Regions from separate parts of the Alteromonas mediterranea DE genome, predicted to be linked through region 1. Evidence: predicted binding sites of a transcription regulator. Region 1 holds the regulator's gene; each other region holds the start of a gene.

Region 1 (8,127 bases):
TATAAATGACAACAACCTTGTACACAGAAATGGATGACGGGCTTTTCGATGCGCTGGCTAACGTTAAGTTATTGGTATGTGATGTGGACGGCGTGTTTTCAGACGGTCGAATTTATTTAGGCAACGACGGTGAAGAACTGAAAGCTTTCCATACTCGTGATGGTTATGGGGTGAAAGCCCTAGTCAGTAACGGTGTTAACGTAGCGGTTATTACCGGGCGTCGTTCCGCAATTGTAGAAAACAGAATGAGTGCGCTCAACGTAGCCCACATTATTCAAGGTGAAGAAAACAAAGCTGACGCATTGAGCACATTGATAGAAAATCTTGGTTTAAGCGCTGACGAGGTTGCCGCGGTGGGCGACGACATGCCTGATACCGGCATGTATAAGCATGTGGCGATTAAAATAGCGGTTGCCGACGCACACCCTTTCGTGGCAAAACAAGCGAACTGGATAACCACCTTGCCAGGCGGATTTGGCGCGGTGCGCGAGATATCAGATACTATTTTACACGCCAAAGGCGTAGCGAATGAGATTTTTGGAGCAAGTGTATGAGCCAATTTGGCTTTAATCGCTTAGGCTTAAGTATATCGGCGCTGTTTATCTTAGCGTTGCTGATGTATGTACCTACGTGGATGGAAGAGCAGCCAGAATCACAAGGCAGCAGCGAGAATGGCGCCTTAAAACCTGCCTATAAAGCGAAGAACTTGACCACTACCCTTTACAACCAAGAAGGCGAGTTAAATCACAAGGTATTTGCCGAATCAATGGAGCACTACGACCAGCTAGGTTTTGTATTGTTCCAACAGCCCAAATATACACTGTATACTGAGAACGCTACGTCTCCTTGGGTGGTGACGGCGCAAGAAGGTACGCTCTACAACAACGATCTGATCCAGTTAGAAAACCAGGTTGTTATCGAGAACCAAACCAGCGATGACTTTGTCAAAAGCCTCTCAACCGAATACATTCAGATTAATTTAGACACCAAACAAATGACATCTGATCAAGTCGTTGAAATACAGGGTACCCAATATGTCATTTTGAGCAATGGGTTTAACGCGAATTTACGCACACAAGAATACGAGCTTTTAGATCATGTACAAACCACTTATTCCCCTAGCAACTAGCCTATTACTTGTCATCGCTAGCGGTGCGGTAAGCGCAAGCGAAGATGATTTTTCGCAGCCCATTAAAATAGGCTCAAATACTCAATTTATCGACGGTAAAAATAAAACGGCGTTGTATAAAGAAGATGTACTGATTACCCAGGGTTCGCTGGTGATTGAAGCCGATGAAGTGGAAGTTATCGCGAGTGAAGGTAGTGGCCGCGAAATTTTTATCGCCAGAGGAAAGCCAGCCAGTTATTCTCAAACACTAGAAGACGGTACTCCGGTGTCTGCTAAGGCAAACGAAATTCGTTATGAGGTGATCAATCGCACAATTTCTCTTTCAGGAAACGCGGAACTTCAACAAGACACCAGTAAAGTGCAAGGTGACAACATTACTTTCGACATGATTACCGAGCAGTTACTTGCTACTGGTGGGGCGGGCGAAAATGGAGAAGGTCGAGTGACTACGGTATTTACTCCTGAATCCATTCGCAAGACATCATCGAAGAAAGAAGATAAAGACAGTGAGGACAATCAATAGCAATGGCAACTTTGAGCGCAACCAACCTTGCTAAGGCATATAAATCGCGTCAGGTAGTACGCGACGTCAGCCTTTCTGTCTCGACGGGTCAAATTGTTGGCCTACTTGGCCCCAATGGCGCTGGTAAGACCACTACATTTTATATGATTGTGGGATTGGTTAACCTGGATAAAGGCAAGATTGAAATCGATGATAATGAGCTTACTCATCAGCCCATGCACGAGCGTGCACGCCGCGGAATTGGCTACCTTCCGCAAGAGGCATCAATTTTCAGAAAGCTTACGGTACATGAAAATATCATGGCCATTTTGCAAACCCGTAAGGATTTAAATTCACAGCAGCAAGAAGAAGAAGCTGACGCGCTACTTGATGAATTTAATATTAACCATATACGTAATAGTACAGGGATGAGTTTGTCCGGTGGTGAACGACGACGTGTTGAAATAGCACGCGCACTAGCAGCTAATCCGCAATTTATTTTATTAGACGAACCGTTTGCTGGTGTTGATCCAATATCAGTTAATGATATAAAGAAGATAATACAGCATCTTCGAGATAGGGGTATTGGAATCCTTATCACCGACCATAACGTGCGAGAAACATTGGATGTTTGTGAGAAAGCGTACATTGTGAGTCATGGCGAGCTTATCGCGCAAGGAACAGCGGAACAGGTTTTAAGTAATCAAAAAGTAAGGGATGTATACCTAGGCGAACAATTCAGGCTATAGTTAGTGTAACTGAATTGTCATTTTTCAATTTCGCTCTGGTGTATTCAATTTAGAGCATTTAAATAAGACGTAGATGAAACCATCTTTACAGCTAAAATTTAGCCAACAACTTACCATGACACCCCAGCTTCAGCAGGCGATAAAACTGCTGCAGCTATCTACGCTTGATCTTCAGCAGGAGATTCAAGAAGCCCTCGATTCAAACCCTTTATTGGAAGTTGAAGAAGGTAACGACGAGCCGCAAGTAGAAAAAAATAATATCGATAGCGACGATAGCGTGACAGAAGCGTCTGCGACAGCGTCTAGCGATACATTGGAAGCGGGTGACGCGTTAGAAAAAAACGACCTTCCCGATGAATTTCCTATCGACAGCACATGGGATGAATACTATTCAGCGTCATCGGCCCCAGCGCCAGGTCCTTCAAATGACGATGAACAAATATTTCAAGGCGAAACCACCGAGGATATTCAGGAACATTTGTCGTGGCAGATGCGATTGACCCATTTCTCAGATACCGACCGCGCCATTGCTACGGCAATTATCGACTCTATTGACGAGTCTGGCTATTTAACCGTGACCCTTGAAGACATTCTTGACGCGGTAAACTCTGAGGATATGGAAGAGCCTATAGAAATGGACGAAATAGAATGCGTACTTAAGCGTATTCAGATGTTCGACCCCATTGGTTCGGGCTCCCGCTCGCCGCAGGAATGTCTAATGGTGCAACTGCGCCAGTTCTCAGAAGACACACCATGGCTTAACGAAGCCAAACAGCTTATAGAAGAATATTCAGACCTATTAAGCAGTAAAGATTATCGCACGTTAATGCGTAAGAGCCGCTTGAAGGAAGATCAGCTGCGCGAGGCAATGCGTTTATTACAAACCTTGAATCCTCGCCCAGGTAGTGCTTTAGTTACTAAAGAGCCTGAGTACGTTATTCCTGATGTCTCGGTCGCCAAAAAGAATGGCCGTTGGGTGGTTGAGCTAAACCCCGACAGCCTGCCTAAGTTGAGTGTAAATCAACAATACGCTGCAATGAGTCGTCGTGCCAAAAATAGTAGCGACTCACAATTCATCCGCTCACACATGCAAGAGGCTAAGTGGTTCATTAAGAGCCTTGAATCTCGCAACGAAACCTTAATGAAGGTGGCAAACTGTATTGTGCAGCAGCAGATGGGCTTTTTTGAACATGGCCCGGAAATGATGAAACCTATGGTGCTTAACGATGTCGCAGAAATGGTAGATATGCACGAATCAACGATTTCACGCGTCACAACGCAAAAGTATATGCATACACCACGTGGTATCTTCGAATTGAAGTACTTCTTCTCTAGCCACGTAGCAACAGACTCTGGTGGTGAGTGTTCATCTACCGCGATTCGTGCATTGATCAAAAAGCTAGTGGCGGCTGAAAAGCCGAGCAAGCCACTAAGTGATAGCAAGATTGCTTCATTGTTGGCCGAACAAGGCATTAAAGTTGCCCGGCGAACAATAGCAAAATACCGGGAATCATTGTCGATCCCGCCGTCGAACCAACGCAAGAGCCTAATTTAAACGGGCTTAATAATATAAGGAAGACGAAATATGCAAATCAACCTAACTGGTCATCATGTCGAAATCACCGACTCTTTGCGTAATTATGTCGATACGAAGTTCAGCAAACTTGAACGTCACTTTGATCACATTTCTAATGTGCATGTCATCCTGAACGTTGAAAAATTAAATCAAAAAGCCGAAGCGACCGTTCATTTAAGTGGCGCTGAAGTATTCGCATCCTCAGAAAATACCGACATGTATGCGGCGATTGACAGCATGGTTGATAAACTCGACCGGCAGGTAATCAAGCATAAGGAAAAACTGAAAAAACATTAGTAGCTAAATAAGTATGGATATACAAGCCATCGTAAGTCTGGACCGCACCGAGTGTGCGGTTCAGTGTAATAGTAAAAAGCGAATTCTTGAGATCATCGCAGATATCGCTGCCAAAAATAACGATAACATCGATCAGGCAACGGTACTTAATAGTTTGATGTCTCGAGAGCGTATGGGTAGTACCGGAATCGGCAATGGCATTGCGTTACCACATGGGCGCTTGCCAGGTTTAGAAAAGGTGATCGCCATTGTTGTCACCAGTACGCCAGCCATTAATTTTGACGCGCTCGATGAAAAGCCGGTAGATATATTTTTCGCGTTACTTGTTCCTGAAGAGCAAACCGAAGGCCATCTACAAACATTAGCCACGGTAGCCGGTAAACTAAGCGATAAAGAAACGATTAAAGCGATACGTCGTGCCAGTACAAGCGATGATATTCTTTCTGCACTAAGTTAAAGATTTAAGCGCCTTAGCGAGGTCGTGACCAAGGCGCTTAAGACAATAAAGCGTATGCGATAAAACCAGAAGATTTGGGAGAAATTAGGTGAAGCTGATTATAATCAGTGGTCGTTCGGGGTCTGGTAAGTCTGTCGCACTTCGCGCATTGGAAGATTTAGGGTACTACTGCGTTGACAACATTCCTGTAAACCTACTTCCTACCCTAACCCACACTGTTGTTGATGAATACGACCAAGTGGCGGTGAGCATTGATGTGCGTAACTTGCCGAAAAACCCTGATGATCTGGTAGAAATTTTAGATTATCTTCCGTCGTCGTGGTCAATGACCATTGTCTATATCGATGCCAGCGATGATGTGCTGGTAAAACGCTTCAGCGAAACCCGACGTCTGCATCCCCTTGCGAAGCTCAATAAGTCTCTATCTGAAGCCATAAGGGCAGAGTCAGCCTTGCTAGCCCCTATCGCTGAACGGGCAGACTTGTATTTAGATACAGACAAACTGACTATTCACCAACTTGCTGAGTTGATACGCGAGCGAATACTCGGTAAGAAAAGCTCCCGCTTAGTGCTGGTGTTTGAATCTTTTGGCTTCAAACACGGTATTCCGAAAGATGCCGATTATGTTTTTGATGCGCGCTTTTTACCTAATCCTCACTGGGAGCCTGACCTGAAGCACCTAACAGGGCTTGATGCGCCCGTTGAGGTTTTCTTAGGCTCTCAACCCGTTGTTACCAAGTTCATCTGGCAAATTCAGAATTTAATTACCACCTGGCTACCTCATTTAGAGCGCAACAACAGAAGTTACGTAACAGTCGCTATTGGCTGTACAGGCGGGCAACACCGCTCTGTGTATATTGCCCAAACTCTGTCGAAAACCTTCAGCGAAATACACCCAGATGTACAAATTCGCCATCGAGAGCTAAACCAGTAATGACAATTAAAAAAACGCTAACCATCGTAAATAAGCTGGGATTACATGCAAGAGCAGCGACCCAATTAGTGAAGCTTGCCAATCAGTTCGACGCCAAAATTATTTTAAAGAAAGGCGATAAAGAGGCTGACGCCAGCAGCGTTCTTGGTTTAATGATGCTGGAAAGCCATCAAGGTGAACAAGTAGATGTTATTGTAGATGGAAACGATGATGTTGACGCCCTTGCTGCCATTGAAGAGCTCATAGAAGGTAAGTTTAACGAAGACGAATAGTTTAAATCCGTCACCTGATTACTTATTAAACGTTTAGCGCCGTTTTATAGTTATACTGCGCAAAAGCCACGCAATTTTCATGACAGACTCATCGTAATTGCGATATTCTACGCCCACTTAGGCTTTAAAGCCTTCACCGTTCATCTTAATAGCAGGTAGGAATAACGCCTTATGGCAGAAGCGCTTGTTTCTAAATACGTACAAACCCAGTTACGCGCCCTTAATGCCGCGTTGACTAACGGTCAGTTTGTCTCAGTACGTAAGCTTCTGCTTGAACTTCCCCCTTCTGATGTCGCCCACATACTGGAATCGAGCCCGAGTAGAACCCGTGACGAATTATGGGAACTCATTGATAGCGACTTTCACGGCGACATCTTAGAGGAACTGTCTGATGATGTACGAAACGGTATTATTACCAAGATGCTTCCGGCCAATGTGGTTGATGCACTTGAAGAGATGGACACCGACGACTTAGCCGAAACGCTAAGCAGCCTGCCAGAGCCCGTTCTTGCCGACATTCTCGACTCAATGGATGCGCAAGACCGTTTACGTGCAGAACAAGCCCTATCTTATGGTGAAGAGACCGCTGGTTTCATCATGAACACAGATACCATCACCTTACGACCTGACGTCACGGTTGATGTGGTACTGCGCTATATTCGATTGAAAGGGGAGCTTCCGGAAAACACCGATACCTTTTACGTAGTTAACCGAACCGATAACTTGGTTGGTATTGTTCCTGTAGCGCGTTTACTGACCGCTGAAACCGATAATAAGGTATCAGAAGTCATGGATGAAGAGTCGGAAGCCATTCCGGTAAATATGCCTGATGACGAAGTCGCCAGTCTGTTCGAGCGCTATAACTGGCTATCAGCGCCAGTGGTTGATGAAAACAACCGGCTGGTGGGCCGAATTACCATTGATGACGTGGTAGATATCATTCGCGAAGACGCCGAACACTCGATGATGAGTATGGCGGGTCTAGATGACGACGAAGATACTTTTGCCCCCGTCATGCAAAGTACTAAGCGCAGATCGGTATGGTTGGCAGTAAACCTTGTTACTGCGCTAATGGCTGCAATGGTAAGTGACTTATTTGAAGCGGCGCTAAGTCAATTAGCGGTATTAGCTATTTTGAACACTATTGTGCCAAGCATGGGCGGCGTAGCAGGAAACCAGACCCTAACCCTTGTTATTCGCGGTATGGCGTTAGGTCACGTTAATGCCAGTAACTCGCGCTGGCTGATCAGTAAAGAAATCGCGATAGGCTTTTTAAATGGCGCTATATGGGCTATTTTAATTGCCTCTGTCATTGCGCTCTGGAAACAAGATTACATGCTGGGCATTATCATTGCGTTTGCCATGATGATAAACATGATTGCTGCGGCGTTAGCGGGCGCAACATTACCGATGATCATGAAGCGTCTTAAAATAGACCCGGCACTAGCAGGTAGCGTTATCTTAACCACTATTACCGATGTAGTCGGTATTTTCGCCTTCCTAGGTACGGCAACTTTATTTTTAATTTGAGTCTAGGCTTGAAGAATAGCTGGTGTTAAATACTTGCTTAGCCACTAAGCGATTCGGCAGTATGCCCGTTGATATTGAGCCTGTAATCTACTCCCTATACGGTTTGTACCAGCTGCCCACCGTTTTCAATAGTGTTTACTTTATCAACTCTTAGATTTTATAGTTCAACAACAATTAGCGACGCGTAGAACAGGTGCTTTGAGTTTAAAGTGAAGTATCTGTTAGGGATAATGGAAGGGATAATAGCTGGCTCTGCTTACGCGAAAAGCTTCACAAAGCCAGGCTAATTCAATACTCACAAAGTTTTTAAATCGCGGCCATACGAGCGGCTCAATCCGCTATTTAATAACTTTAAGGGTAGGCTTACCCTTTTTAGGTGGTACAGGCGCGTCTTGCACGTCACTTGCGTCAGCGTCTTCTAAAGAGGTTGGACCGCTTGGTTGTGATAAGTCTTCAGGCTCTTCACTGCGCTCTTGCTGAGCACGCGCTACATCTTCTTCTGTCGCGAACACAGTACCCGCGCCGTTTTCTCGCGCGTAAATGGCCATTACCGCCTCACATGGCATGCTTAATCTTCTAGGTTGCCCAGAAAAGCGTGCCTGAAACGATAAGCCATCTAAATCAAGAGAAAAGTTAACACACGCACTAGGCGATACGTTTAAAACGATCTGACCGTCTTTA
Region 2 (8,127 bases), 1.9 Mb from region 1:
GCATAAGTGTTAGAGGGTGAGTGCTTTGAGGCCAGCGCCACAAAGCGTCGACAGCGATAGCCAACCAAAGTACGAGTAGCGACTGCAAACGCGGGTCGCTAAATAGGCTTGTCATCTTACTTAGCGAGGGTCTTTATCATTGCCATTACAAGCTGTGCTGAATGCTTAGCGGCAGTCTCTAAATACTCTTTAAAGCTTACAGATGACGTTTTTCCTGCGATATCCGACAGCGAGCGAATAACAAGGAACGGCGTGTCGAGCATGTGACAAGTTTGGCCTATTGCTGCGCCTTCCATTTCTACCGCTTTCATATCAGGGAAGTTTTCACGTAGTTCTGCCACTGCTTCATCGCTACCGATAAACGCATCGCCGGTACAAATTAAACCCGTTGTAGATTGCAGCGAGACAATGCTTGCAGCCGCGGTACGCGCGGTTTCCATTAAGTGAGTATCACAGCGGAAATCCTCTGGCATGCCAGCACACTGCCCTAATTTGTAACCGAAATGGGTAAGGTCTGCATCGTGGTGAATAACGTGACTTGCTATCACTAAATCACCAATGTTTAAATTCTTGTCGAAGCCACCTGCGGATCCGGTGTTAACGACTGCATCTGGCGCAAATTGCTCAATAAGTACGGTAGTCGCGATAGCCGCAGCAACTTTACCAATACCGCATTTTACTAACACCACTTCCATATCGTTTAGTGTGCCTTCATAAAACGTAAGGTGCTTCCACTTTGTTTCTTTCACATTCCAAAGAGACGCTTTAAGTAGCGCTACTTCTTCGTCCATTGCACCTAAAATACCAATTTTTTTCATAACTCTACCGACGGTGTTGTGGGTTTCTTTGCGTGAACACGCATGTGTTTGACGTAATTGTATAAGGAAATATGAAAAACTGACAGAAAAATGCCTTTGTTGCTGCTACAGAGAGTAAGAAAATAGCAAAGCAACAAAGGCTAGGGGAAGTGGGGACGAGTACTTTATGCCGCAGCAGGTCTACTCGAGCGCACGGGGCGAGTAGGGCGCTTAGGCGGCTCTGGGTTATGAGTAGGAAGCTGCGCCATTTTATTTTGTAAACGGCGATAAGGAATCAGTTTGTTTTCCAAGCACTCGCGAATATCATCAACGGTATAACCAGATTTCACTTTTATTCTTGCGTGAGGAAGGCCAGCCGCATCGAGCGCGCCGGTTACAAACCAGTCCTTTTGGGTTTTGTAGCCGTCTTTACCTTGGCTATGAACAAGATCAATAGCCATGACGGGGCTCATATCGTGCTTGTTTACTAATACAAAGTCGAGATGTCGGCTTGACGCTCTGCTAAGGGCTTGGCTCGCCGTTTTCTTGCTGGCCGACTGCCGAACCGACACTAAGTCGTTAAGACGTACGCGGCATACTATCCGAAACTCTTTTCCCATAGCCTGTTCAATCAGGTTTAAAAAGGTGTTTTCTACTGGTGTAAATAGCTGTGGCTTCCGCCTAAATGGAAATGCGACACCACCGTCTGACAACTTTATGGCACCTAGCGCAACGACTATAAGTAACATCATTAGAATAATTGCCAATTCCATCGTAACCCTCGCAAAAATCATTAGTTAAAGCCCATGACAGGCACAGCAACGTGAAGCGCACTAGCTTATGTATCAGTAATTAGCGTACTTCTTGCAACTCTGCAGGTGTCAGAAAAATGACACCTGGCGTAGTCATGGTGTTGTTATTGATGAAATTGCAAAGCAGATGCCAACATGAGCAATCTATATCGGTATTTTAAAAAGTCGCAAGTTACTTTGATTTTGATGTGACTAGGATATCCACTTGAGAGCCTGTTTTATCTGGGCTAACAATGACTCTAATGGCTTTATCGCTAGAAGAGAGTAAGGTACGGCCGTTTACTGGAGAATGAGCCTTAAGGGCCGGATGCGTTGTTTGATAAAGGTTTACCACTTCACCAGGCTCAGCGGGGGAGTGATACACCATCACCGCCGTCATGCTTTCGTCAAACGACTGGCATTGACGAGCATCACTGGCAATTTTCACCTGTTGAAAATGGGCAGGACAAGAGACAGTATTAGGTTTAGACACTGATGTCGGCAAACTTTGTCCTTTAGCAGGCGCGTTCACCGAGGATGCTTCTACCGAAATGGTATCGGCAAAACACACATTACTCACCGCACAGTTCAATGCAAGACAAAGGGTGAGTGTTTTTATGTCGACGTTCTTCATGGGGCCGCTCTATCAATTACGTAATGATATTTTGTTGTTCGTACGATAGTAGAGCCGTCGCACCTTCGGTTCAACTAAACCTTGGTCTATTAACGTATGCCATCGACGTTTTCCGTATTTCCTGAGTGAGCCAAAACTAAAAAAGCTCGATAGCAGGGCTATCGAGCTTTTGTCAAAGGTCTTGTTAGCGTAGCTTAAACGCCAATGTAGTCCATTATACCTTCTGCGGCTTTACGGCCTTCGTCGATTGCGGTCACAACCAAGTCACTGCCACGTACCATATCACCGCCCGCAAACACTTGTGGGTGCGAAGTCTGGAATGCAAACTTACCTGCTGAAGGTGCGCGAACGCGGCCTTTTTCGTCAAGCATAATGCCAAAGTCGGCAAACCATGGCGCAGGACTCGGTTGGAAACCAAACGCGATAATAACCGCATCAGCCTCTAGAACATGTTCTGAACCTTCTACTTCAACAGGACGGCGGCGACCGTTAACATCCGGTGGTCCCATCTCGGTTTTAACGAACTTAACGCCACAGGCTTTTCCGTTTTCATCAACGGCGATGTCCAAAGGTTGAAGATTGAATTTAAACTCAACACCTTCTTCTTTAGCGTTAACTACTTCGCGGCGTGAACCCGGCATACTTTCTTCGTCACGACGATATGCACAGGTTACCTGCGCCGCTTCCTGACGAATAGAGGTACGCACGCAGTCCATGGTGGTATCACCACCACCTAACACCACAACGCGCTTACCTTTCATATCAACAAAATCGGCTGGGTCTTTTTCAAGTCCCATTACGCGGTTGGTATTGGCAATAAGGAATGGAAGGGCATCGTATACCCCTTCTACGTGCTCATTGTCGAACCCACCTTGCATAGACTTGTATGTACCCATGCCTAAGAACACCGCGTCGTACTTATCGATTAAGTCCTGGAACTGGATGTCTTTTCCAATTTCGGTGTTAAGTACGAACTCAACGCCCATTTCGGTAAAGATTTGGCGGCGTAGCTTGATAACGTCTTTCTCTAATTTAAAAGACGGAATACCAAACGTGAGTAGGCCGCCAATTTCTTCGTACTTATCGTAAACAACAGGTTTAACACCGTTACGTACTAATATATCAGCACAAGCAAGCCCTGCCGGGCCAGCACCAACAATGGCGACTTTCTTGTCGGTCCATACCACGTCAGACATATCTGGACGCCAGCCCATTTTGAAGGCTGTATCAGTAATGTACTTCTCAATACTACCAATGGTTACCGCACCAAAATCGTCATTCAGTGTACACGCACCTTCGCACAGTCTGTCTTGTGGACATACGCGACCACATACTTCCGGCAAACTGTTGGTTTTATGAGAAAGCTCCGCAGCTTCTAAAATACGGCCTTCGTTTGCCAAGCTTAACCACTGAGGAATGTAGTTGTGCACGGGGCACTTCCATTCACAATACGGGTTGCCGCAGTCCAAGCAGCGGTCTGCTTGGCCTTCGGTTTGAGATTGGCTGAGCGGTTGATAAATTTCCGCGAACTCTTGTTTACGTACCATGATCGGCTTTTTCGGCGGATCGATACGTTCAACGTCGACAAATTGATATACGTTCTTTGCCATAAACTAAATCCTCCTACTGAGCCTGAATGCGTAATTCAGCACTTGAACGACTGATGTGACCAAGCAAGTTTTTCACATCACTGGTTTTTGGCTTAATAAGCTTAAAGCGTTTCAGCGTTGCGGCGAAATCAGTAAGCAGAGACAACGAGTGATCGCTACCGGTTTCTTCGTAGTGCTGGTTAATTAAGCCGCGTAAGTGTTCAGCAAGAATCGCTTTATCTTCAATTGGCATAACATCAACGAGTTCGGCGTTTACGCGGTTATCGAGGTCGTCGCCATCATCCATAAGATAGGCAAAACCACCTGTCATACCGGCACCGAAGTTAACGCCAACTGGGCCAAGTACAGCTACAATACCGCCTGTCATATATTCACAGCCGTTATCGCCAATACCTTCAACTACCGCGATGGCGCCTGAGTTACGTACACCAAAGCGTTCGCCTGCACGGCCTGCCGCAAAGAGCTTACCGCCAGTGGCGCCGTATAGGCAGGTATTACCCATAATGGCACTGTCGTGGGCATCATAAGAGATGTCGCGCGGCGGGTGGATAACAAGCTTGCCGCCTGTCATGCCTTTGCCTACATAATCGTTGGCATCGCCTTCAAGATGCATGTGTAAACCGCCAGCGTTCCACACACCGAAGCTTTGACCTGCCGTACCGGTAAGTTCAACTTTGATTGGGGTATCTTCAAAATCGTGATTACCGTGATGTTTAGCAATTTCACCTGATAGCAACGCGCCTACAGAGCGGTCGGTATTGCGTACAGGGTATTTAAGCGTAATAGACTCACCGTCTACCACTGCTTGCTGGGCATCTTTAAGCATCTGTGCATTTAACTCACCCTTATCAATAGGCGCGTTTGTGGTTTGTGAACAGAACAAACGGGTATGTTCACCGGCCTTAGGCTGCGCAAGTAGAGGCGATAGATCTAAACGGTTTTGCTTAGCAGTAATGCCATCTAATACTTTAAGTAGCTCTGTGCGGCCAACAAGATCGTCGAACTTAGCAACACCCATAGATGCCATGATTTCACGTACTTCCTGAGCAATAAACTTAAAGTAGTTCATTACCATGTCAGGCAAGCCGATGAAGTGATCATCACGCAATTTTTGGTCTTGGGTTGCAACACCGGTCGCACAGTTGTTTAAGTGGCAAATACGTAGGTATTTACAACCTAGTGCTACCATTGGGCCAGTACCAAAGCCAAAGCTTTCGGCACCTAAAATACCCGCTTTAACCACATCAAGGCCAGTTTTCAAACCACCGTCGGTTTGAACGCGTACTTTATGACGTAGGCCGTTTTCGATAAGGGCTTGTTGCGTTTCAGAAAGACCTAGTTCGAACGGGCTACCCGCATATTTAACTGACGTTAATGGGCTTGCACCTGTTCCGCCGTCGTACCCTGATACGGTAATAAGGTCTGCATAGGCTTTTGCTACGCCCGTTGCGATAGTACCTACACCCGGTTCAGATACCAGTTTTACTGATATTAGCGCCGTTGGGTTAACCTGCTTCAAATCGAAAATTAGCTGAGCCAAATCTTCAATTGAATAGATATCGTGGTGCGGTGGTGGTGAAATAAGGGTTACACCTGGCACAGAGAAACGAAGCTGTGCGATGTATTTATTGACTTTATCACCAGGAAGCTGACCGCCTTCACCCGGTTTAGCACCTTGCGCCACTTTAATTTGAATAACGTTAGCGTTAACCAAATAGTGAGGTGTCACACCGAAGCGTCCTGACGCAACCTGCTTAATCTTAGAGTTCTTTTCAGTCCCAAAACGAGAAGGGTGTTCGCCACCTTCGCCCGAGTTAGACTGACCGCCCAAACGGTTCATTGCAATAGCCAGCGCTTCGTGGGCTTCTGGGCTTAATGCACCAATTGACATAGCCGCAGTATCGAAACGTGGGAACAAGTTCTCCGGTGCTTCTACTTCGCTAATATCAATAGGATCGCAGTCTGGATTAATGGCCAGCAAGTCGCGAATGTGTGCAGGGGCACGCTCGTTAACAAGCTTGGCGTATTGCTGGTAGTCGTCATAGTTACCCGACACAACCGCTTTTTGCAGCGTGCTAACTACGTCTGGGTTATAGGCGTGATATTCGCCACCGTGCACATATTTAAGTAAGCCACCGTGATCAACAGACTTACGCTTAAGCCATGCAATGCGATTCAGGTTGATGAGATCTTGGTGGAAATCATCAAAGCCTGCGCCCTGAATACGTGAGGTCACGCCTTTGAAGCAAAGATTCATTACTTCATTGTTAATCCCCACGGCTTCGAAGAGCTTAGAGCTACGGTAGCTCGCGACTGTACTGATACCCATCTTAGACATGATCTTATACAAGCCTTTGTTGATACCTTTACGGTAGTTCAACGTAGCCTGCATAGGAGAAATATCTAACTCGCCTTTTTCGCAAAGCTGCTCGATAGTTTCATAGGCAAGGAATGGGTAAACCGCCGTTGCACCAAGGCCAATAAGTACGGCAAAGTGATGCGGGTCACGGGCACTCGCTGTTTCTATAACAACGTTCGCGTCGCAGCGCAGTGATTTTTCAACCAGTCGTCGCTGTACCGCACCCACGGCCATCGCGGCTGGGATCACCAAGCGGTTTTGCTTGATGTTTCTGTCAGACAGAATAACAAACGCAGCCCGCTTATTTTTAACCAGCATCTCTACTTCGTTACACACGCGCTCAATGGCTTTTTTCAAGCCCTCTTGCGGCGCGTATTGAAGCTCTACTACTTCTGAGTAGTAGTTGTCTGGGTTAAATTCACGCAATTGTTTAAGGTCGGTATACATTAATACCGGCGAGTCGAATAACACGCGGTCAGCGTAACCCGATGTTTCGCTAAATACGTTTTGCTCGCGGCCAATACAGGTTGCCAACGACATGACGTGGTTTTCACGTAGCGGGTCGATAGGTGGATTGGTTACCTGGGCAAACTGCTGACGGAAGTAATCGTAAACCGTGCGCTGGCGCGATGACATTACCGCCATTGGCGTATCGTCGCCCATAGAGCCAACGGCTTCTTGACCGTCTTTCGCGAGAACTTTTACAACTTGTTGAATTTCTTCGTAGCTGTAGGCGTGTAGCTTGTGGTAGACCGCCATGGCATCGTCATCAAATACGCGCTTACCAATAAGCGAGGCATCAAGCTGCTCAATTGGCGTAAGGTGACGAATGTGCTTATCTAACCACTCTTTATAAGGGTGGCGAGCTTTAAGGTCATCATCAATTTCTGTAGAGCGCCAGATTTTGCCCGTGTAAGTATCTACGGCAAGCATTTCACCTGGACCAACGCGGCCTTTCTCAATCACGTCAGCTTGCTCGTAATCCCAAATACCTACTTCTGAGGCTAGAGTAATAAACCCATTTTTGGTAATGACATAGCGAGCTGGACGCAAGCCGTTTCTATCAAGGTTACAGGCTACGTGACGGCCGTTGGTTAAAACGATACCGGCAGGGCCATCCCATGGTTCCATGTGCATTGAGTTAAACTCGTAGAATGCACGAAGGTCATCATCCATGGTTTTGTTGTTTTGATAGGCTGGTGGAACCAGTAAACGCATGGCACGGAATAAATCCATACCGCCAGCTAGAAATAGCTCTAGCATGTTATCCAGCGATGACGAATCAGACCCTTCGGTATTCACGAAAGGGGCGGCGTCTTTTAAATCTGGAATAAGTGGCGTTGAAAATTTCGCGGCACGTGCCATTGCCCAGTCGCGGTTGCCTTTGATGGTGTTAATTTCACCATTATGCGCAAGGAAACGGAAGGGTTGAGCTAGCGGCCAGCGTGGTAACGTGTTTGTCGAGAAGCGCTGGTGGAAAACGCAGATCGCGCTTTGCATGCGCTCATCGGCAAGATCGTGATAGAAGGCTGGCAAGTCTTTTGGCATCACCAAGCCTTTATAGATCGTTACTAAGCCTGATAAACACGCTACGTAAAAATCTGGATCTGCTTCAAGGCGTTTTTCAGCGCGGCGACGGATCATATATAAGCGACGCTCAAGGTCGCGTTTTCTCCAGCCCGCTGGTGCGTTCACAAATACTTGTTCAATTTGTGGAACGCCTGTAAGCGCTAATTCACCCAGTACCGAGCGGTCAACAGGCACTTCGCGCCAGCCCACTACTGAAAGTGTTTCTTTTTCAAGTTCTTCATTAAGTACTTCACGCGCGGCTTGCGCAAGTACAGGGTCCTGACTTAAGAAAATCATGCCCACGCCGTATTTTTTGCTGAGTTTCCAGCCATTATCTTCGGCGATTGCATGGAAGAACGCATCCGGC
Region 3 (8,127 bases), 400 kb from region 1:
AGCCCTACGAGCTTTTCTGCTTTGGCATCCCAAACAATAGCAAATAAATCACCGCCTACACCGCTTCCCGTGGGCTCAACTAAACCTAGCATTGCATTGGCTGCAATAGCAGCATCTACCGCGCTACCGCCTTGCCTTAAAATATCGAGCGCCACTTGTGTAGCTAACGGCTGACTGGTTGCTGCCATCCCGTTTTTCGCAATAACCTCAGAGCGACTGGCAAAAGGCTGCCCGGTTACCCTGTCGTAGCCTAAGCAATTAACACTAAAAAGTACAAGTACCAAAGAGAGAAGTCGTACGTTTGCAGTCATAATGTTCCTTTGTTTACTGCGAAGGTTATTTAGGGCCTTGCATGAGCAGATTGCTTCATAGTGTAGCGTTATTGTCACATTACGCCTAGGCCCTTTTCTACAGTGCCTTTTTTCACTATTCCGACGCCGTGAATACGGCTACCTTAACGAAAAAAGCCCCGCAATTGCGGGGCTTAAAAGGAAGTAATAAGACATTATTGTTGTAATTATTGCTTTGCCTAATCGAGACTCTCTTACGAACGGCCGCTTGTGAAGTCTGGGTATGCTTCCAGACCACATTCGCTCATGTCTACGCCGTCGAACTCTTCTTCTTCGCTCACACGTACACCCATCACCGCTTTAATCACTAGCCACACGATAAGGCTCACTACAAATACCCATACAAAGATAGTCGCGGCACCAATTAGCTGACCTGTGATACTTGAACCGTCGTTTGTGAAAGGTACAAGGATTAGACCAAGAAGACCTACCACACCGTGCACTGAGATAGCACCTACTGGGTCGTCAATTTTAACTTTGTCTAGTGCAACAATGCTAAGTACGACTAAGATACCGCCAAGGCCGCCAAATAGCGTAGCTTGCAGAGGTGTTGGCGTAGACGGCTCTGCTGTGATAGCAACAAGACCAGCCAGCGCACCGTTAAGTACCATTGTTAAGTCAGCTTTACCAAACAAGATGCGTGCAACGATAAGTGCAGCAATTGCACCACCTGCAGCTGCAGCATTCGTGTTCATAAATACGATTGCTACTGAGTTTGCACTTTCAACCGTGGCAGTAGCCAGTACTGAACCACCGTTAAAACCAAACCAACCCATCCAAAGGATGAATGTACCTAACGTTGCCAGCGGCAGGTTAGCACCAGGGATAGCATTTACTTTGCCATCTGCAGTGTATTTACCTTTACGCGCACCAAGAACGAGTACACCAGCAAGCGCTGCTGCAGCACCGGCCATGTGAACAATACCTGAGCCTGCAAAGTCAGAGAAACCAAGGTCGCCAAGGGTATACATACCAAATACCGCTTCGCCGCCCCATGTCCAAGCACCTTCCATTGGATAGATAAAGCCCGTCATAACTACAGCAAATGCAAGGAAAGCCCAAAGCTTCATACGCTCAGCAACCGCACCAGATACGATAGACATTGCTGTAGCAACAAAAACCACTTGGAAGAAGAAGTCAGCAGAAGGCGCATAAGTCGCTGGGTCTTCGGCAACACCCGTTGCACCGTCACCCATAATGCCACTTAGGAAAGGACCCCAATCGCCGCCACCGTACATAATGCCGTAACCGCAAATCATGTACATGGTGCAAGCGATAGCAAATAGTGCCACGTTTTTAGTTAGAATTTCTGTGGTGTTTTTAGCTCGAACAAGACCCGCTTCAAGCATCGCAAAACCTGCAGCCATCCACATTACCAGTGCACCGCAGATTAGAAAATAAAAGGTATCTAGCGCATACCCAAGTTCAAAAGTGATTTCCATTATGGTTTTCTCCGCAAATATATCGTTGTGGCTTACAGCGCGTCGCTATCCGACTCACCAGTTCGAATACGAACGGCGTGTTCAAGGTCATAAACAAACACCTTGCCGTCTCCAATTTTGCCTGTTTTGGCAGCGCCAACGATGGCTTCTACCAGGCGCTCTACTTGATCATCCTGAACAGCAATTTCCAGTTTGACTTTAGGTAGAAAATCCACCTGATATTCCGCTCCGCGGTAAAGCTCAGTGTGTCCTTTTTGACGTCCAAAGCCTTTCACTTCGGTCACGGTCAAGCCGTCGATACCGATTTCTGAAATGGCTTCACGAACATCATCTAGCTTGAACGGCTTGATGATCGCTGTGACTAGTTTCATGAGTTGCTCCCAGTTTGTTTTGGTTATTCTGTGTTAATGGTCGAATATCTAACTACCCGAAGATAAACCAAGAGCCATGCCACAAATATTTACCATTTAAAATCAGCTAGATAGGCAATTCACACATACGCTTGCACAAAAATAATGCACAACAATGGTGCATGTTGAAAAAAATGCCCAGTTTTGAAGCGATACGAGGCAATATTGAGGTGAGCCGACTAAAAAGTACGATGAATTTAGGATGGAACTATTCGATTAAGCCTGTGGTCTGTTAATAATATTATGACCACTATCACTCCCGCATTTTCAGCGCCTGAGCGCTATATACAACATCATACCGTTGCTAAGAAAACGGCATGGCGCCCGTTATTGATTTCAGGTTTAGTACACGTGATTGGGGTTATCTTGGTCGTCATACTTTCTCAGCTGAGCATTGATACTCAAAAAAAACGCGCCACTATGTCTAAGCAAACGGCCGAGATAAACGCCAAACTGTATTACCCGCCCGCCCCGAAACCCCAGTCTCTCCCCCAACAAAGCAAACCGGTAGAGGCTTCCCGAAACACGCCAGAAACCAGGTTAAAACCTGTCATTTCAAAGCCTACAGAAGCAGTTGATACTAAAGCTAAAATTACAGAGCGCCCCGCCCCTCAACAGAAAGAGAATACAAAGGCAAAACCGCAAAAAGCCCCCGTCGACATTAAGCCCACTAACACACCGGCAACGCCCATACCTACGCTTTCACAGGATGCAAATCGGCGCGCTGGCTCGCTAAATCTATCGGTAAAAGACGGTTCGGCCCTTTATTTTGAAAAGTATCACAGGGACAAAGTCGCTGAAGATGCTGAACAGGCAGCAAGCGCATTTCAAGAGCGCAAAAACAGCCCGAAACTCGGCGGACCAAGCACACAGCAAATACAAGCCGCCGAAAATAAACGCCCGACTAAACGCGTGAATTGTAGTAGTAACACTAACAAAACGCTGGCGATTTTAAGCGGAATTACCGGTGGCACCTTAGAATGCACCAAAATGGACGATCACAAGCGTTTTATTGACGCTAGAGTCAATAAACTCCCGAAAGACGAAAAGCGAAATTAGCTGTCGCGATCTGCCATACCCAAATAAACAGCAATAGCCCAAGCGCCGCTACTTTCTCTTAAAAAACTTAGGTGGTTGCCCGAAATATGCTTTGAACCGTCGACTGAATGCTGCAACATCTTCATACCCTGTTAGCTGAGCTATACCCAACATGGGCGTATCGGTATTTCTCAGTAACGCTTTGGCCTTTTCCATTCTCGCTTTCACCAGGTAGTCTCGCAAACTAAGTCCGGTAGCTTCTTTGAAACGCGTTTTAAACTGCGTTGTTCCCATACAAGCTATCTGCGCTAACTTCACTTGCGTAAAGCCTCGGGCAAGATCGCGATGAATATGACTTAATACGGGAGTGATACGCTTATCCATGCTACATCCTTTCAAGGATGTCTCTAACAAGGTTAAAAACAGCGCCAAAATCTCTTCATGTCCATGGTCTGCAAACTGACTAATTTGAATTTCTACGAATGACAAAAACGCTTGCAATGCTGACGATACTTGGAAAATAGGGTGTAGCCTGTCATTTAAACTAACGGGCACATATTCCAAGTCTGCCACAATGAATTTTGATAATTCATTAGCACTAAAATAATGAACCTCGTTAGGCGCAATACATACGCCCTCGCCGACGCCTACTCGCCCACGAAAAACATCGATTTCTATCAAGATATGCCCATTAATGGGCAGCACCAGTTGAAAATAGTTATGTTTGTGGCGACACGTTTGTTTGGTATATGAGCGTACAGATAACGATGGCACTGGGCTGTCAGTCATTTAGTTGCCCCCTGTACACGGTCCTGATTTTGTTACTTGGCTCCCCGTTTATTTGCATCTATTTCCCTTGCGGTTTCCTTAATGCTCTTTGCCGTTAGATTAAGCACTTTTATTCATTTTGTCATGATCGCTACCCTTTCGTTGATCACCCAGAACTAGTAAACAGTATTTGGGGTAATTAAGGTCAACATGAGAAGAGCACGACGATGCTCTTCTCAACTCACGCTTTCTATGTGCACGAAGCCTCGGTAACCTTATCAAAAATGGCTATCTAACGGCCTTTATCTTCGTTGTATATTACCTTTGTTTTGAGTAGGCTAAACTGCAATTCAGTAGTTATTTCTCTAATAAATATATAATAAAGGATATTCAACGTGGCAGCAGCTAACTTACTTGCCCTACTTGATGATATAGCAACATTGATGGACGACATTGCAACCATGTCGAAAGTCGCTGCGCAAAAAACAGCGGGGGTTTTGGGTGACGATTTAGCGGTGAACGCCGATCAAGTCCAAGGCGTTAAAGCAGAAAGAGAATTGCCTGTTGTGTGGGCCGTAGCAAAGGGCTCGCTTATCAATAAAGCTATATTGGTTCCTGCTGCGTTAGCGATAAGTGCTTTTGTCCCCTCACTTATCACTGTATTGCTCGTACTCGGCGGGCTATATTTATGTTTCGAAGGTGCTGAAAAACTTCTGCACAAATACCTGCCCCATGATGATGAAGAAATAACACGAGAAGCCAGAATAGACGCATTGACCCATGAAAATGTCGACATGGTCGCGTTTGAAAAAGACAAAATTAAAGGCGCCATTCGCACCGACTTTATTCTGTCGGCTGAAATTATCGTTATTGCACTTGGCACCGTGTCTGACGCCACACTGACAACACAAATTGGCGTGTTAGTGGCGTTAAGTTTAGCCATTACGTTAGGGGTTTATGGCCTGGTTGCAGCATTGGTCAAGATGGACGACGTTGGCCTTTACATGCTTCGTAAGTCGCTAACAGGTTCGATGAACACACTTCAACGGTTTGTTGGCAGAGCGCTTTTGGTTACTGCTCCTGCACTTATGAAAACGCTGGCTGTTGTGGGCACGGTTGCCATGTTTTTAGTTGGTGGAGGTATTCTTACCCATAGTATTGGCTTTTTGCACGTAATTACAGACTGGTTCGCAGGGGTTATTCCAGACGCCACACTCGTCATGTCTATACTCGCCGATGGCGCAGTGGGTGTTGTTGCAGGTGTCATTATTGCTTTGGTTGTAAGTGCAGCGTCAAAATTGAAGCGCAAAAGCACGCGTTCTTAATCATTAAACATTTGCAGTGAAACATCTGCACTATTCATTCGAGACTGAATAGTCGCGCATAAATGGGGGTTACCCAACGTTGGCCCTCCCTTATGCCTTCTATGCACAGCTATTTTTTATTGAAGCGCGTATTAGCAAACGACAACGCGCTTCACTTTTCAACAGTTAGCCATTTCAACCACATCATTTTTCAAATACACCAACTTTTAGTTTTTTTATTAAATCCATTTCCTTGCCTTTGAATACTCAAAAAAATAAAAGCAAATAAATCAGTAATTTAACTCATTTCGCTAACTTGGCACATCCCTCGCTATAAACTAATTGTTAATTGATAACGACTTATTATCGAAACCTATAGCAACATGATAGCTGCCACGCAGTATGTTCAAGTGCAGTGTCTAACTTTACATTTATGGAGATTACTATGTTTACCGCTCGCAAAACTTTCACTGCATTAACGTTGGCAACTAGCATTTTGAGTGCATCAGCATTCGCTAACGATTCACAGAACAACATTATGTCGCATACAGACTTCATGGTAGAAAGCGCCATGATGGATGTGAAGCAAAGTTTAGAGCTTGGTGTGACATTCGATGTATTAACTGCAAGCCACACCTTCGAGCCTGAAGTAGAAGAAACTAATACGCTGGTTGCCGAGATTACTGTTACGCCAATTGAGCCTGTCAGCACAGACGATAACGACGCATAAGGAGAATGCAAATGTTAACCGCCGCTACACTATTTATGGTAGTACTCGGCCCCGTTATTGCGTTTTTAGTGAGTGCACTGGTTTTTTCAACAGCACGCTTATTCCTTCAAAAAGGTCACTGAAAACGCAACAAAAACAAATAGGTACCTAACCGACTACTGCTACCCATTTTTGCCTTCCCTGGGCCTTAACTCCAGAGGGAGATAGAAAGCACGGACTGTACGCTAGCCAAGTGATTGTGTTTTCTATCTTCTTACTGGAGCTTTTTTATCCAAATATACGCTCCCACCAGCTTTTTTCTTTCTTATCGCCGTTTTCGTCTACCGGGCGACCAGCACAATCTTGCTGCGCAGGAGGCAGTACATCCAAAATAGCCGGAACACTTAAACTTCCTGCGCACCCAGCGACCACTACCGCCCCCGTCTTCGCATCGAAATGTGCAATACCTAACCCTTTAGGGAAACGTCTAGATAGAGACTTCGGTGACTGTGACTTCATATAATTTACAAACACAGGCAGCGCGCCACCTGCACCGGTTAAATTTACTGGTTGATTATCGTCATTGCCGACCCAAACGGTCACCACATTATTTCTGTCGAAACCGCTAAACCAACTATCGCGATAATCATCGGTTGTACCTGTTTTCCCTGCCATATTTACATTACCAAAGTTCCAGCCTATGCGTTTTGCTGTACCTTCTGTGGTCACCTTGTACAGGGCGTAGTTCAGTAAGTAAGTGGCGGCTTCATCCGTGCGCTGAGCAAAGAACTCGGCCTTCTTCCAAAGTAATGCATTATCTGCCGTAACCACAGAGCTCACCGTGTGAAGCGGTATGTAGCGGCCATCGTTTGATAGGGTTTGATACATTTGGTTTGTGCTAAATGGCGTTAGTTCGAAAGCGCCCAAGGTTAACGACGGTACTTTATCTACTGGCGTGGTAACCCCTAACCGCTCAATGGTATCGGCTAACGCATCTAGGCCTATCTGCATGCCTAAATTAACTGTTGGCACGTTCAAAGATTCGACTAACCCCTGAAGCAGAGGCACCTGCCCTCTGAACTCTTTATCGTAGTTTTGCGGCGACCATTCGGTGCCGTTTCTACTTTCTAGGGTAATTGGCTCGTCTTTAAGGGGTGTAGCCAAGTTAAACTGGGTAGGATCTTCTAAGGCAGTTAAGTACACAGCTGGTTTAATCAATGAGCCTATTGGCCTCTTAGCATCTAATGCTCGATTAAAACCTTTAAATGCAAAGTCTTTACCACCTACGATAGCGCGTACTTCACCGCTTGCACTGTCGGTGACTACCATGGCACCTTGCAATGGAACGCTTCTATCTTTTTGCAGGCCATTTAGGGTGCCCGATAATGCTTTTTCTGCCCGACGCTGAGCAACGATATCCAGTGTGGTAAACACTTTAACGCCCGAGTCTCTTAGGCTTGGCTCTGCTAAAATTTCATTGAGTTCTTTGCGAACCTGCTCCATGAAAGCAGGGTGTTTACCGCTTGCTAAACTCGCACCGCTGGCAAGCCCTAACGGCATGTTCACATAGCGCTCGTAGTCTTGACGGTTTATTTCATTTTCATCGAACAACATTCGAAGTACTAAATCTCGACGCTCTTTTGTGCGCTCTGCATACTTTCGTGGATTGTAATAAGATGGGCCTTTGATAATAGCAACCAGCGTGGCTATTTCGGGCGTGCTTAGCTCGTTGGCCGGACGGTCAAAGTAGAAATAGCTAGCAAGCCCAAATCCATGTACAGCCATGTCGCCGTTTTGCCCTAAAAACACCTCATTTAAATAGGCTTCGATAATCTCAGACTTGCTGTAGCGGGCGTCTATAATGACCGCCATTATGGCCTCTTTAGCCTTGCGTACAAGGGAGCGCTCGCGGGTTAAAAACATGTTTTTAACCAGCTGCTGCGTCAGCGTGCTACCACCTTGAACCGTACGACCAGCAGCAATATTCGCCATTAGGGCCCGCAATATTGAAAGTGGTGCAACACCATGGTGGTTATAAAAATTGCGATCTTCCACCAGCGTCAGCGCTTTAGGTAACATTTCAGGGATAGTATCTAACGTCACTAA
Region 4 (8,127 bases), 290 kb from region 1:
GCCTGTCGTATAGCTTCAATTTCTTCGGCAGTGGGTGGAAGTATTTCCTCTTCCACTTCAGGAGGCTCGTACTTCCAATCAGAACGTTTATTTAAGGCGTTAGTTGGCTCATCTTTCCTAGGCGCGGTCGCGTCGTCTACGAAGGGTAAATCCCACTTCTTCGCTTCACTTATTTCGTGTTCACTGAAACTTTTATTACCGGTCATATATTTACCTAGGCTTTATTGGTCATAGCGTTGAAAGACATTCCTATGAAAGGCTTACAGGAACTCTTCACCACCACCGCCACCGAGCATGATTTCACCTGAGTCAGAAAGTCGACGAGCAACGGACAGAATTTCTTTTTGCGCGGTCTCCACTTCACTGATTCGCACAGGACCAAGGGCTTCCAGATCATCGCCAAGCATTTCAGCAGCGCGTTTTGACATGTTGCGCATAATTTTATCTTTAAGCTCTTCGTCAGCCCCTTTAATGGCTTTAAGCAGCGCATCTTGCTGAACTTCGCGCAATATTGCCTGAATACCTTTGTCGTCCACATCGACTAAGTTGTCGAATACGAACATAAGATCTTGAATTTGCTGACTCATTTCTTCGTCTTGCTCGCGAATGGCGTCCATCAGCTGACCTTCTATTGCGGTATCTAGATAGTTCATGATGTTCGCTGCAGACTTCAGGCCGCCCATTTTGGCTGCTTGCGTACCCGCTTGACCAGCAAACTGTTTCTCCATAATTTCGTTTAGCTCTTGAAGCGCAGCAGGCTGTACTTCTTCTAAATTCGCAATACGCATTAACAAATCAAGTCGAACTTTTTCAGGGAACTGCGCCAAGATTTCGGCACTTTGCTCTGGCTCTAAATACGACATGACAATGGTTTGAATCTGCGGGTGTTCGTTTCGAATAATGCTGGCAACTTGTTTAGAGTCCATCCATTTCAGTGAATCTAGACCTTTTGCGCCACTGCCCATTAGGATCTGATCGATAAGGTTTGCCGCCTTATCTTCACCTAACGCCGCAGTTAGCGCTCGCTTAACAAAGTCTTGGCTCTGGAAGCCAATAGTGCTGTAGTTCTGAATCTCTTCAATGAAGTGTTTGTGAACTGACGTGATTTTGGTTTGCGTCATATCGTCCACTTTCGCCATTTCAGAACCCAGCTTCTGCACTTGTTTCGGTTCAAGGTGCTTTAATATCTGCGCCGCGTCTTCTTCAGATAAGCTTAGTAGTAATATGGCAGCTTTCTCTACGCCTTCTAATTTACTGACGTCGTATGACGGTTCTTCAACATTGGCAAGTTCTTCAGCCATAATCTTATCTCACTACTCGTCTTGCATTAACCAGCCCTTCACTACTTGGGCTGATAATTCTGGTTCATTGGCCACTAGGGCGCGTACGGCTTTAAGTACATCTTCGTCTTTGTGCAAGTCAGGCAGCATAAGTGAGCCATCTGGCGCAAAGCCAACCTGTCCTTCGTCAAAGTCAGACGTTAACATGCTAATTGTGTCATCGCCTAAGTCTAAGCCTTCATCGGCATCAAACTCATCGGCCTCATTAGTCTCATCTGGGTTGATAAGACGGCGCAGCATAGGTCGAATCACAAAAATGATAAGCACGATTATAACCAAGCCACCAATAACTAACTTAAGAATTGGCAGAAAACCGGGTTGCTCCCACAGTGGTGCGTCTTCAATCTCGCCGGTATCCATTCGCGTGAAGGGTACACTTACCACTTCTAACGAGTCGCCTCGGGTCACGTCAAAACCAATACCGCCTTGTAGAAGTCTTCGAATATTTAAGATTTCTTCTTGTTTACGCGGTGTAGGAGTCATTGCCCCGTCTTCGCCTGCTACCTGAGTATAGTCAACCGCTACAGAGACGCTAAGCCTTCTTATAACGCCCGTTTGCTTTTTAGTATGGCTAATGGTGGTATCAAGTTCGTAGTTGCGCGTTGACTCTTTTGCCGTGCGTCCAGGCATAGTTTGTTGACTACCGCCCACGGCGTTTTCTGGGATATTAGAATCCAGCGGAGGTTGATTTGATAATGCGCCAGGAATACCGCCAACACCGCCTCCTACGCTGTTTTCCTCTACAATCATCTCGCTTCGAACAGCCGGAAGGTCTGGGTTGTAGCTACGCTGGGTTTGTTCAATCGCAGTGAAATCCATCGCAACATCGGCTTGCGCCGTGTAGTTCCCAATACCCAGTACGGGTATTAATATAGCATCAATTTTTTCTAAGTACTCTTGCTCGCGCTGGCGCTCAATTTCGTATTCTTTTCTAGCACGAGCGCTCATCGAGTCTTGTGAGCCGGAATTTAGCAAGCGGCCGTTACTGTCGGTCACCGTCACCTTAGACGGCTCCATGTTTTGAACCGCTGATGCCACGATATCAACAACCGCATCAGCTTCTTCACCGGCGATTACTGCGCCACGCTTTGCGGTTAGCACCACAGTGGCTGACGCTTTTTTCTCTCTGCGTGCAAACACGTTTTCTTTGGGCGTGGCGAGCAATACCCGCGCTTTTTGGATACTGGCAATATCTTCAATTGTCGCGGCGATTTGCTGCTCTCGGGCATGTTTAAGGCGCTCCATCTCTACCCGCTGGCTTACCCCAAAGCCCATGTCCTGCATGATAATGTCTGTGCCCGCATCAGAACTATTGGTTAATCCCTGACGGGTCATACCTAACCGAATATTTTGGAACTCATCGCTTCTCACATAAACCGTATTGCCTTCAAGCTTATATTCAATTTGATTCGCATCCATGTAATCAAGCGTCTCTATAAGCTCTTGAGTTTCCATTTTCGCGAGTGGACGATAATCAGGCTCTTGTGACCAAATCAGAATAAAAATAGCGATAGCCACACAAATAACGAGGACGACGACGAGCGCCATTTGACGCATCATGTCAGCGCTGCCTAGGGTGTCCATAAAGCCAGATTTATTCTCTGGCTCGTTGTCCACCGCTTGATTTTGGTCAGGAACCGTTAGGTTTGTACCTGTTGCTTCAGCCATAACCTACTCCACCTACACCGGCATGTTCATTATTGTTTTATAGGCTTCAAGTACTTTATTTCGTACCTGAACAGTTGCCTCAAAGGCAATGCCCGATTTTTCTTTAGTTAACATAACCTGCGCCAAACTTAGACTAGGGTCACCCATCTCAAAACGTTGCTGCACATCTTTTGACTCTAGCTGCATATTATTCACGCCATCAACCGCATTTTTTAGCATGGTCGAGAAGTCACTTGCAGAGGTATTGATCTCATTAAGCGATTGCTGTTGAGGTTCATTAACTTGAAGACGAGTTTGCCCGATCATATTTTGCATTTCTTGATACAAACTGTTGGCTTTAACGTCCATAACCACTCCTAGTGTTTCTTCATTTACCGGCAATGCGGCGGCGAATAGCGAATATATAAGAGTGATTTAGCAAAGGGCTTGCCAACTTTAAAAACCATTTAATTTCAAAAGCTTAACAATAATTTTTGGCGTACAGCCAAATTAATGACGTTGTACCACATAGGAGCAACAAAAAACCGCCGCCTTTTTAGTAGCAAAGGCGACGGGTAGGTTTGAGGGGAAGCAAGGGGTTACAGTATTTAACGTTATGCAGGTACTTCGATGCCGTCTTCACGCATTCGAGCAAGTTTATAACGCAACGTACGAGGGCTAATACCCAGCTTTTCAGCGACATCTTTACGCTTGCCGTTGCACGACACCAGTGTATCGAGAATAATTTGATGCTCTTGGTAACGCAGCTCTGAGCCTAGTCTGTTTTCGTCAGCCTGCTCTTGTACAGCTTCAACGGGCGCTGAGATATCTTCGTCAATCATGAGATCACTGGCGTCTATTTCGTTATTTTCACAAAGGATAAGCGCGCGTTGTACCACGTTTTCTAATTCGCGCACATTACCCGGCCAGCCGTACTGCGACAACTTGTTACGGGCAGCAGCACTCAGCCTTATTGAACCTAACCCTTGTGAACTGGCGTGGCGCTGCACAAGGTGTTCAGCAAGAGGAACAATATCGCCGGGGCGCTCACTTAAGGGTCGCCATTCAATTGGAAACACATTTAAGCGGTAATATAAGTCTTCTCTGAACTCACCTGCCTCTACCGCTTTTTTCAAATCTCTATTGCTTGTAGCGATAACGCGCACGTTTAGCTTAACCGTTTTGCGACCGCCAAGCCTTTCCACCTCACGCTCTTGCAGTACGCGAAGTAGTTTCGCCTGTAACGCCAGATCCATCTCGGTAATTTCATCGAGTAAAAGCGTACCGTCTTGGGCTTGTTCAAACTTACCCGGGCAAGCCTGAATAGCGCCGGTAAACGCCCCTTTTTCATAACCAAATAGCGTCGCCTCCAACATATTTTCTGGAATGGCAGCACAATTAATGGCCACAAAAGGCGCATCGCTGCGCGGTGACTGGTCGTGTATATAGCGGGATAACACTTCTTTACCTGAACCGCTAGGCCCCATCACCATTACCGTCGCTTCAGACTTGGCGACTTTTCGAGAGAGTTCAAGCAGCTTCAAGCTAGAGGGGTCTGCGACGATTGGCGTGCGAGATTCGATTTTTTGTGCTGGTGCGTAGCGCCCTACAAGGTTTAGCAGCACTTCTGGTGCGAATGGCTTAGATAAATAATCAGTCGCACCGTCGCGCATTGCTTGCACCGCATCGTTAACAGTGGCGTAAGCGGTCATTAACAATACTGGCATATTCGGATATTTTGCTTTAATACTCTTAAGAAGCGTAAGGCCGCTCATTTCACCCATTTGGATATCGCTAACAACCAAGTCTATCGCTTGCATTGATAACATCATTAGCGCTTGTTCAGCACAGTCGGCTTCAACCACGTTGTAGTTGCCGAGTAAAAGCGTGTCTAAGAGTGCTTCGCGCAACCCCGCGTCATCTTCAACAATTAAGATAGTAGTTTTAGACATGATCCTCTCCTATGGCTTACGCAACATGGGTCAATGTATGTGATGATTGAGTACTCGCTTTGCATGGCAAAGAAACGCTAAAGCAAGCGCCGCCTTCAGGTGTATTAAATACACTAAGGGTACCGTTGTGCGCATTGACGACCGACTTAACCACCGCCAAACCAAGGCCGGTGCCGTTGTTTTTTGTGGTGAAAAATGGCTCAAATATTTTGTGTTTGAGGCCTTCAGGTACGCCTGGGCCTTTATCAGTTACAGCGATATTTAAACGATTTCCAGAGACCGAAGCGTCAACAGCCACAAGCTCACCTTTTGGTGTTACTTGGCTGGCGTTGTGAATAAGGTTTAATAGCGCACCTTGAAGTGCAGTAAGGTTGCCGGTTATCGACACCTCTTGTTCAAAACCAGAAAACCCTAATGTTTGATGTGCTTGCACTATCATGGTTTGGGCACTGCCTTCAATTGAAGTAAACAACTCTCCCAAGCTAATTTGGCTGACAACTTGTTCTTCCCCTGACTTAGCGAAAAGCAGCATGTCGTTAACCTGACTCTCTAGCTCTTTAAGCCTGTCAGTTAGCTTGTTTGCAAATTGAGTTTGTGCTTCTTGCCCTAAGCCTTTGCGCGTTAAATTAGACGCATAGAGCATGGCCGCAGAAAGAGGCGTACGAATTTGGTGAGCAAGGGATGCCACCATTTTTCCCAAAGAGGACAGACGCTGCATATGACTCACGCGTGCTTGCAGCTGTCGCGTTTCGGTTAAGTCGGTAATAACAATTAATTGCCCAGGCTCATTTTCTAATGGCGTGATAGAAAGCTTCACTCGGCGACCGTCAACAAGTGAAACTTCGTGGCCATCGTCAGCGCGGGGCTTGAATGAGCGCGTGATAATACTTCGCCACACTTCCTCTTCAAGCGGTTCACCTAACAGTGCTTTCGCTTGTTCATTGGCTTGGCGTACGATCCCTTTGCCGTCTATAACAATAACGCCCGCAGGCATTACCTGAAGTAAGTGTTCAAGTCGACTCGCCTGCAACCGTAAAGACGAAATATCGTCACTGCTTGAAGGGTCGTATTCATCACGAGATATCGCATTATCAATACTATCTAACGCATAGCTTGATGCTGAGTACTCAGTTGATTGGGGTGTGCTGTCAAAAGCCATATTGCCCTCGTCAAATTGCAGACGCTGTTAAACTATGGCTTAGATAAAGCAGAAGATGTGCCAATTCATCATTGGCTTATTTATCAATTAGATAGAGAAGAATTTAAAAGAAAAGCGTAACGTCAATTACCTGACATTACGCTTCTTCAGTGCGCTGAATATCGTATTTCCGCATTTTCTCAACAAGCGTTGTTCTACGCATTCCGAGTTTGTCGGCAGCTCGAGCCACCACCCAATCTTGATTGTCTAACGCTTGTCGAATGAGATTTACTTCCAACTCAGAAAGGTACTCTTTGAGATTAACCCCTTCCTCAGGTAAAGATGAAGAAACCATTCCGTTGAAACCCTCGTGGTTTTGCTCGTTAAGGTCTTCTTCTGGCTCTTGCGCGGCCGCTTCAGCAAAGAGTGCATTGAATGCTTCACGCTCAAGAATTTCTTCTGGATAATCAGGCTCGTACGCCTGAACATCACCGTACTGATACTTTTCGGGTAAATCAGCAATATCAACAATTTGCCCAGGGTAAAGAATGGTTAATCGCTCAACTAAATTTGAAAGTTCGCGAACGTTCCCCGCCCATTCGTGCTCCATTAACGAGGCAACCGCTTGCTCGGTAAAGCGCACACCTTCCACCCCATCGCCTTGGATACGACTATTTAGCTCTTGGAGTAGTAAGGGGATATCGTCTTTTCTTTGTCTAAGTGCAGGACTGTCGATTGGGAATACGTTGAGTCGGTAATACAAGTCCTCACGGAACTTGTCTTCACTGATCATGGTTTCCAAATTGCGGTGCGTCGCAGCTATAATGCGTACGTTGCATTGAAGGGGCTTATTCCCACCTACCCGTTCAAACATACGTTCTTGCAACACACGTAATAACTTAACCTGCATTTGAAGGGGCATATCACCGATTTCATCAAGGAATAATGTGCCGCCTTCGGCTAGCTCGAAGCGCCCTTTACGCGCGCTGATGGCGCCAGTAAAGGCGCCTTTTTCATGACCAAACAGCTCGCTTTCTAGCAGCTCGCCTGGGATAGCGCCGCAGTTTACCGGAATGAACGGACCGTCTTTACGTTCAGATAAAAAGTGAACATTACGTGCAACCACCTCTTTACCCGTACCAGACTCACCTAAAATCAATACGGTAGCGTCGGTCGGTGCGACTTGCTCAACTAAGCGCCGCACAATTTGGATTTGCTCACTTTTGCCAACAAGGCTTCTGAACAATCGGGTTTTCGTGCCTGCCGCACGAGATAAACCGGGTTTGCGTCTAGAGTACTCTTGGCAGCGATGTATAGCCTGCGTTAAAACTGGGTAAGTTAATGGTGTTGCGATAACACTAACCAGGTTACAGCTTGCAGATGCCTGTGTATTACTCTCAACTAAAGCGACGAACGGTATGTGTGGAAACTTTTCTACCAGATTACTTACTGCAGTGGGCGAGCGGTACTCGATAAGCACGGCGTCTGCACCACTTTCATGGAGGTATCGCTCGCATTCACTGAAGCCTCGTGACTGGCACGACTCTCCCATGAAGGTAACGATAGTTTCCAAGTTTTGAATAAGTTCCTGATTATCACTAACCAGCAATATGTCCTTCATCTATTCCCCAATGACGCTTTGTTATTATTTATAGTGTAGCGCATAAGCAAATTGTAACGGTAAAAGATAACTCTGCAACCAATGTTTGCGGAAATATAGCAATAAAAAAAGCAGGTTACCCTGCTTCTTTTGGTTAATTTGTAGAAAATTTTAGGGTAAGCAACATTGCGGACTCACCGTTTAACGCTGAGAAAAAACAATCTATCAACTTAGTAATGCTAACGCTTGACCTTCCTGTATGTTTGCCTGAGCTTGTACAGTAAGTGCTGCTTGCGAGCGAATATTATTAATAACGCTTTGAGAAGTAGCCTGTGCGAAGTCTAAATCCTGTATTCTACCGCGAGATTCTGCTGCATCTATATCGCCTTGAGTTAAAACCCTTGCCACGCTCTCAAAGCGATTCTGTGTCGCACCAAGCTCGCTTCGAGC

Evidence for each region. Region 1 encodes sigma-54, which starts transcription at its own class of promoters, with help from an activator protein. Its sites were predicted from a motif close to GTTGGCACGNNNNTNGNNT; they were not measured.
Region 2: a site for sigma-54 is predicted at 1,726-1,744, ahead of MADE_RS15500 (DUF2726 domain-containing protein). Genes of this name have one in related genera too.
Region 3: a site for sigma-54 is predicted at 2,229-2,247, ahead of glnK (P-II family nitrogen regulator). Genes of this name have one in related genera too.
Region 4: a site for sigma-54 is predicted at 3,424-3,442, ahead of fliE (flagellar hook-basal body complex protein FliE). Genes of this name have one in related genera too.

The regions. Positions count from the first base shown of each region.
Region 1 is NC_011138.3:894,440-902,566, reverse strand. Features, by position in the region: gene MADE_RS04145 (KpsF/GutQ family sugar-phosphate isomerase) at 1-5, shown strand, start outside; gene kdsC (3-deoxy-manno-octulosonate-8-phosphatase KdsC) at 6-554, shown strand; gene lptC (LPS export ABC transporter periplasmic protein LptC) at 551-1,129, shown strand; gene lptA (lipopolysaccharide transport periplasmic protein LptA) at 1,098-1,652, shown strand; gene lptB (LPS export ABC transporter ATP-binding protein) at 1,655-2,380, shown strand; gene MADE_RS04120 (RNA polymerase factor sigma-54) at 2,454-3,935, shown strand; gene hpf (ribosome hibernation promoting factor) at 3,966-4,253, shown strand; gene ptsN (PTS IIA-like nitrogen regulatory protein PtsN) at 4,267-4,710, shown strand; gene rapZ (RNase adapter RapZ) at 4,799-5,644, shown strand; gene MADE_RS04100 (HPr family phosphocarrier protein) at 5,644-5,916, shown strand; gene mgtE (magnesium transporter) at 6,088-7,446, shown strand; gene MADE_RS04090 (ClpXP protease specificity-enhancing factor) at 7,785-8,127, opposite strand, start outside.
Region 2 is NC_011138.3:3,492,974-3,501,100, reverse strand. Features, by position in the region: gene MADE_RS15510 (cobalamin biosynthesis protein CobD/CbiB) at 1-115, opposite strand, end outside; gene MADE_RS15505 (5'-methylthioadenosine/adenosylhomocysteine nucleosidase) at 117-818, opposite strand; gene MADE_RS15500 (DUF2726 domain-containing protein) at 983-1,570, opposite strand; gene MADE_RS15495 (hypothetical protein) at 1,782-2,222, opposite strand; gene MADE_RS15490 (FAD-dependent oxidoreductase) at 2,417-3,832, opposite strand; gene gltB (glutamate synthase large subunit) at 3,846-8,127, opposite strand, start outside.
Region 3 is NC_011138.3:496,998-505,124, reverse strand. Features, by position in the region: gene ggt (gamma-glutamyltransferase) at 1-311, opposite strand, end outside; gene MADE_RS02285 (ammonium transporter) at 545-1,792, opposite strand; gene glnK (P-II family nitrogen regulator) at 1,825-2,163, opposite strand; gene MADE_RS02275 (hypothetical protein) at 2,446-3,261, shown strand; gene MADE_RS02270 (AraC family transcriptional regulator) at 3,310-4,029, opposite strand; gene MADE_RS02265 (DUF808 domain-containing protein) at 4,404-5,333, shown strand; gene MADE_RS02260 (hypothetical protein) at 5,758-6,042, shown strand; gene mrcB (penicillin-binding protein 1B) at 6,310-8,127, opposite strand, start outside.
Region 4 is NC_011138.3:1,182,837-1,190,963, reverse strand. Features, by position in the region: gene fliH (flagellar assembly protein FliH) at 1-206, opposite strand, end outside; gene fliG (flagellar motor switch protein FliG) at 261-1,301, opposite strand; gene fliF (flagellar basal-body MS-ring/collar protein FliF) at 1,314-3,008, opposite strand; gene fliE (flagellar hook-basal body complex protein FliE) at 3,021-3,356, opposite strand; gene MADE_RS05435 (sigma-54-dependent transcriptional regulator) at 3,602-4,939, opposite strand; gene MADE_RS05430 (sensor histidine kinase) at 4,956-6,098, opposite strand; gene MADE_RS05425 (sigma-54 dependent transcriptional regulator) at 6,235-7,698, opposite strand; gene MADE_RS05420 (flagellin) at 7,903-8,127, opposite strand, start outside.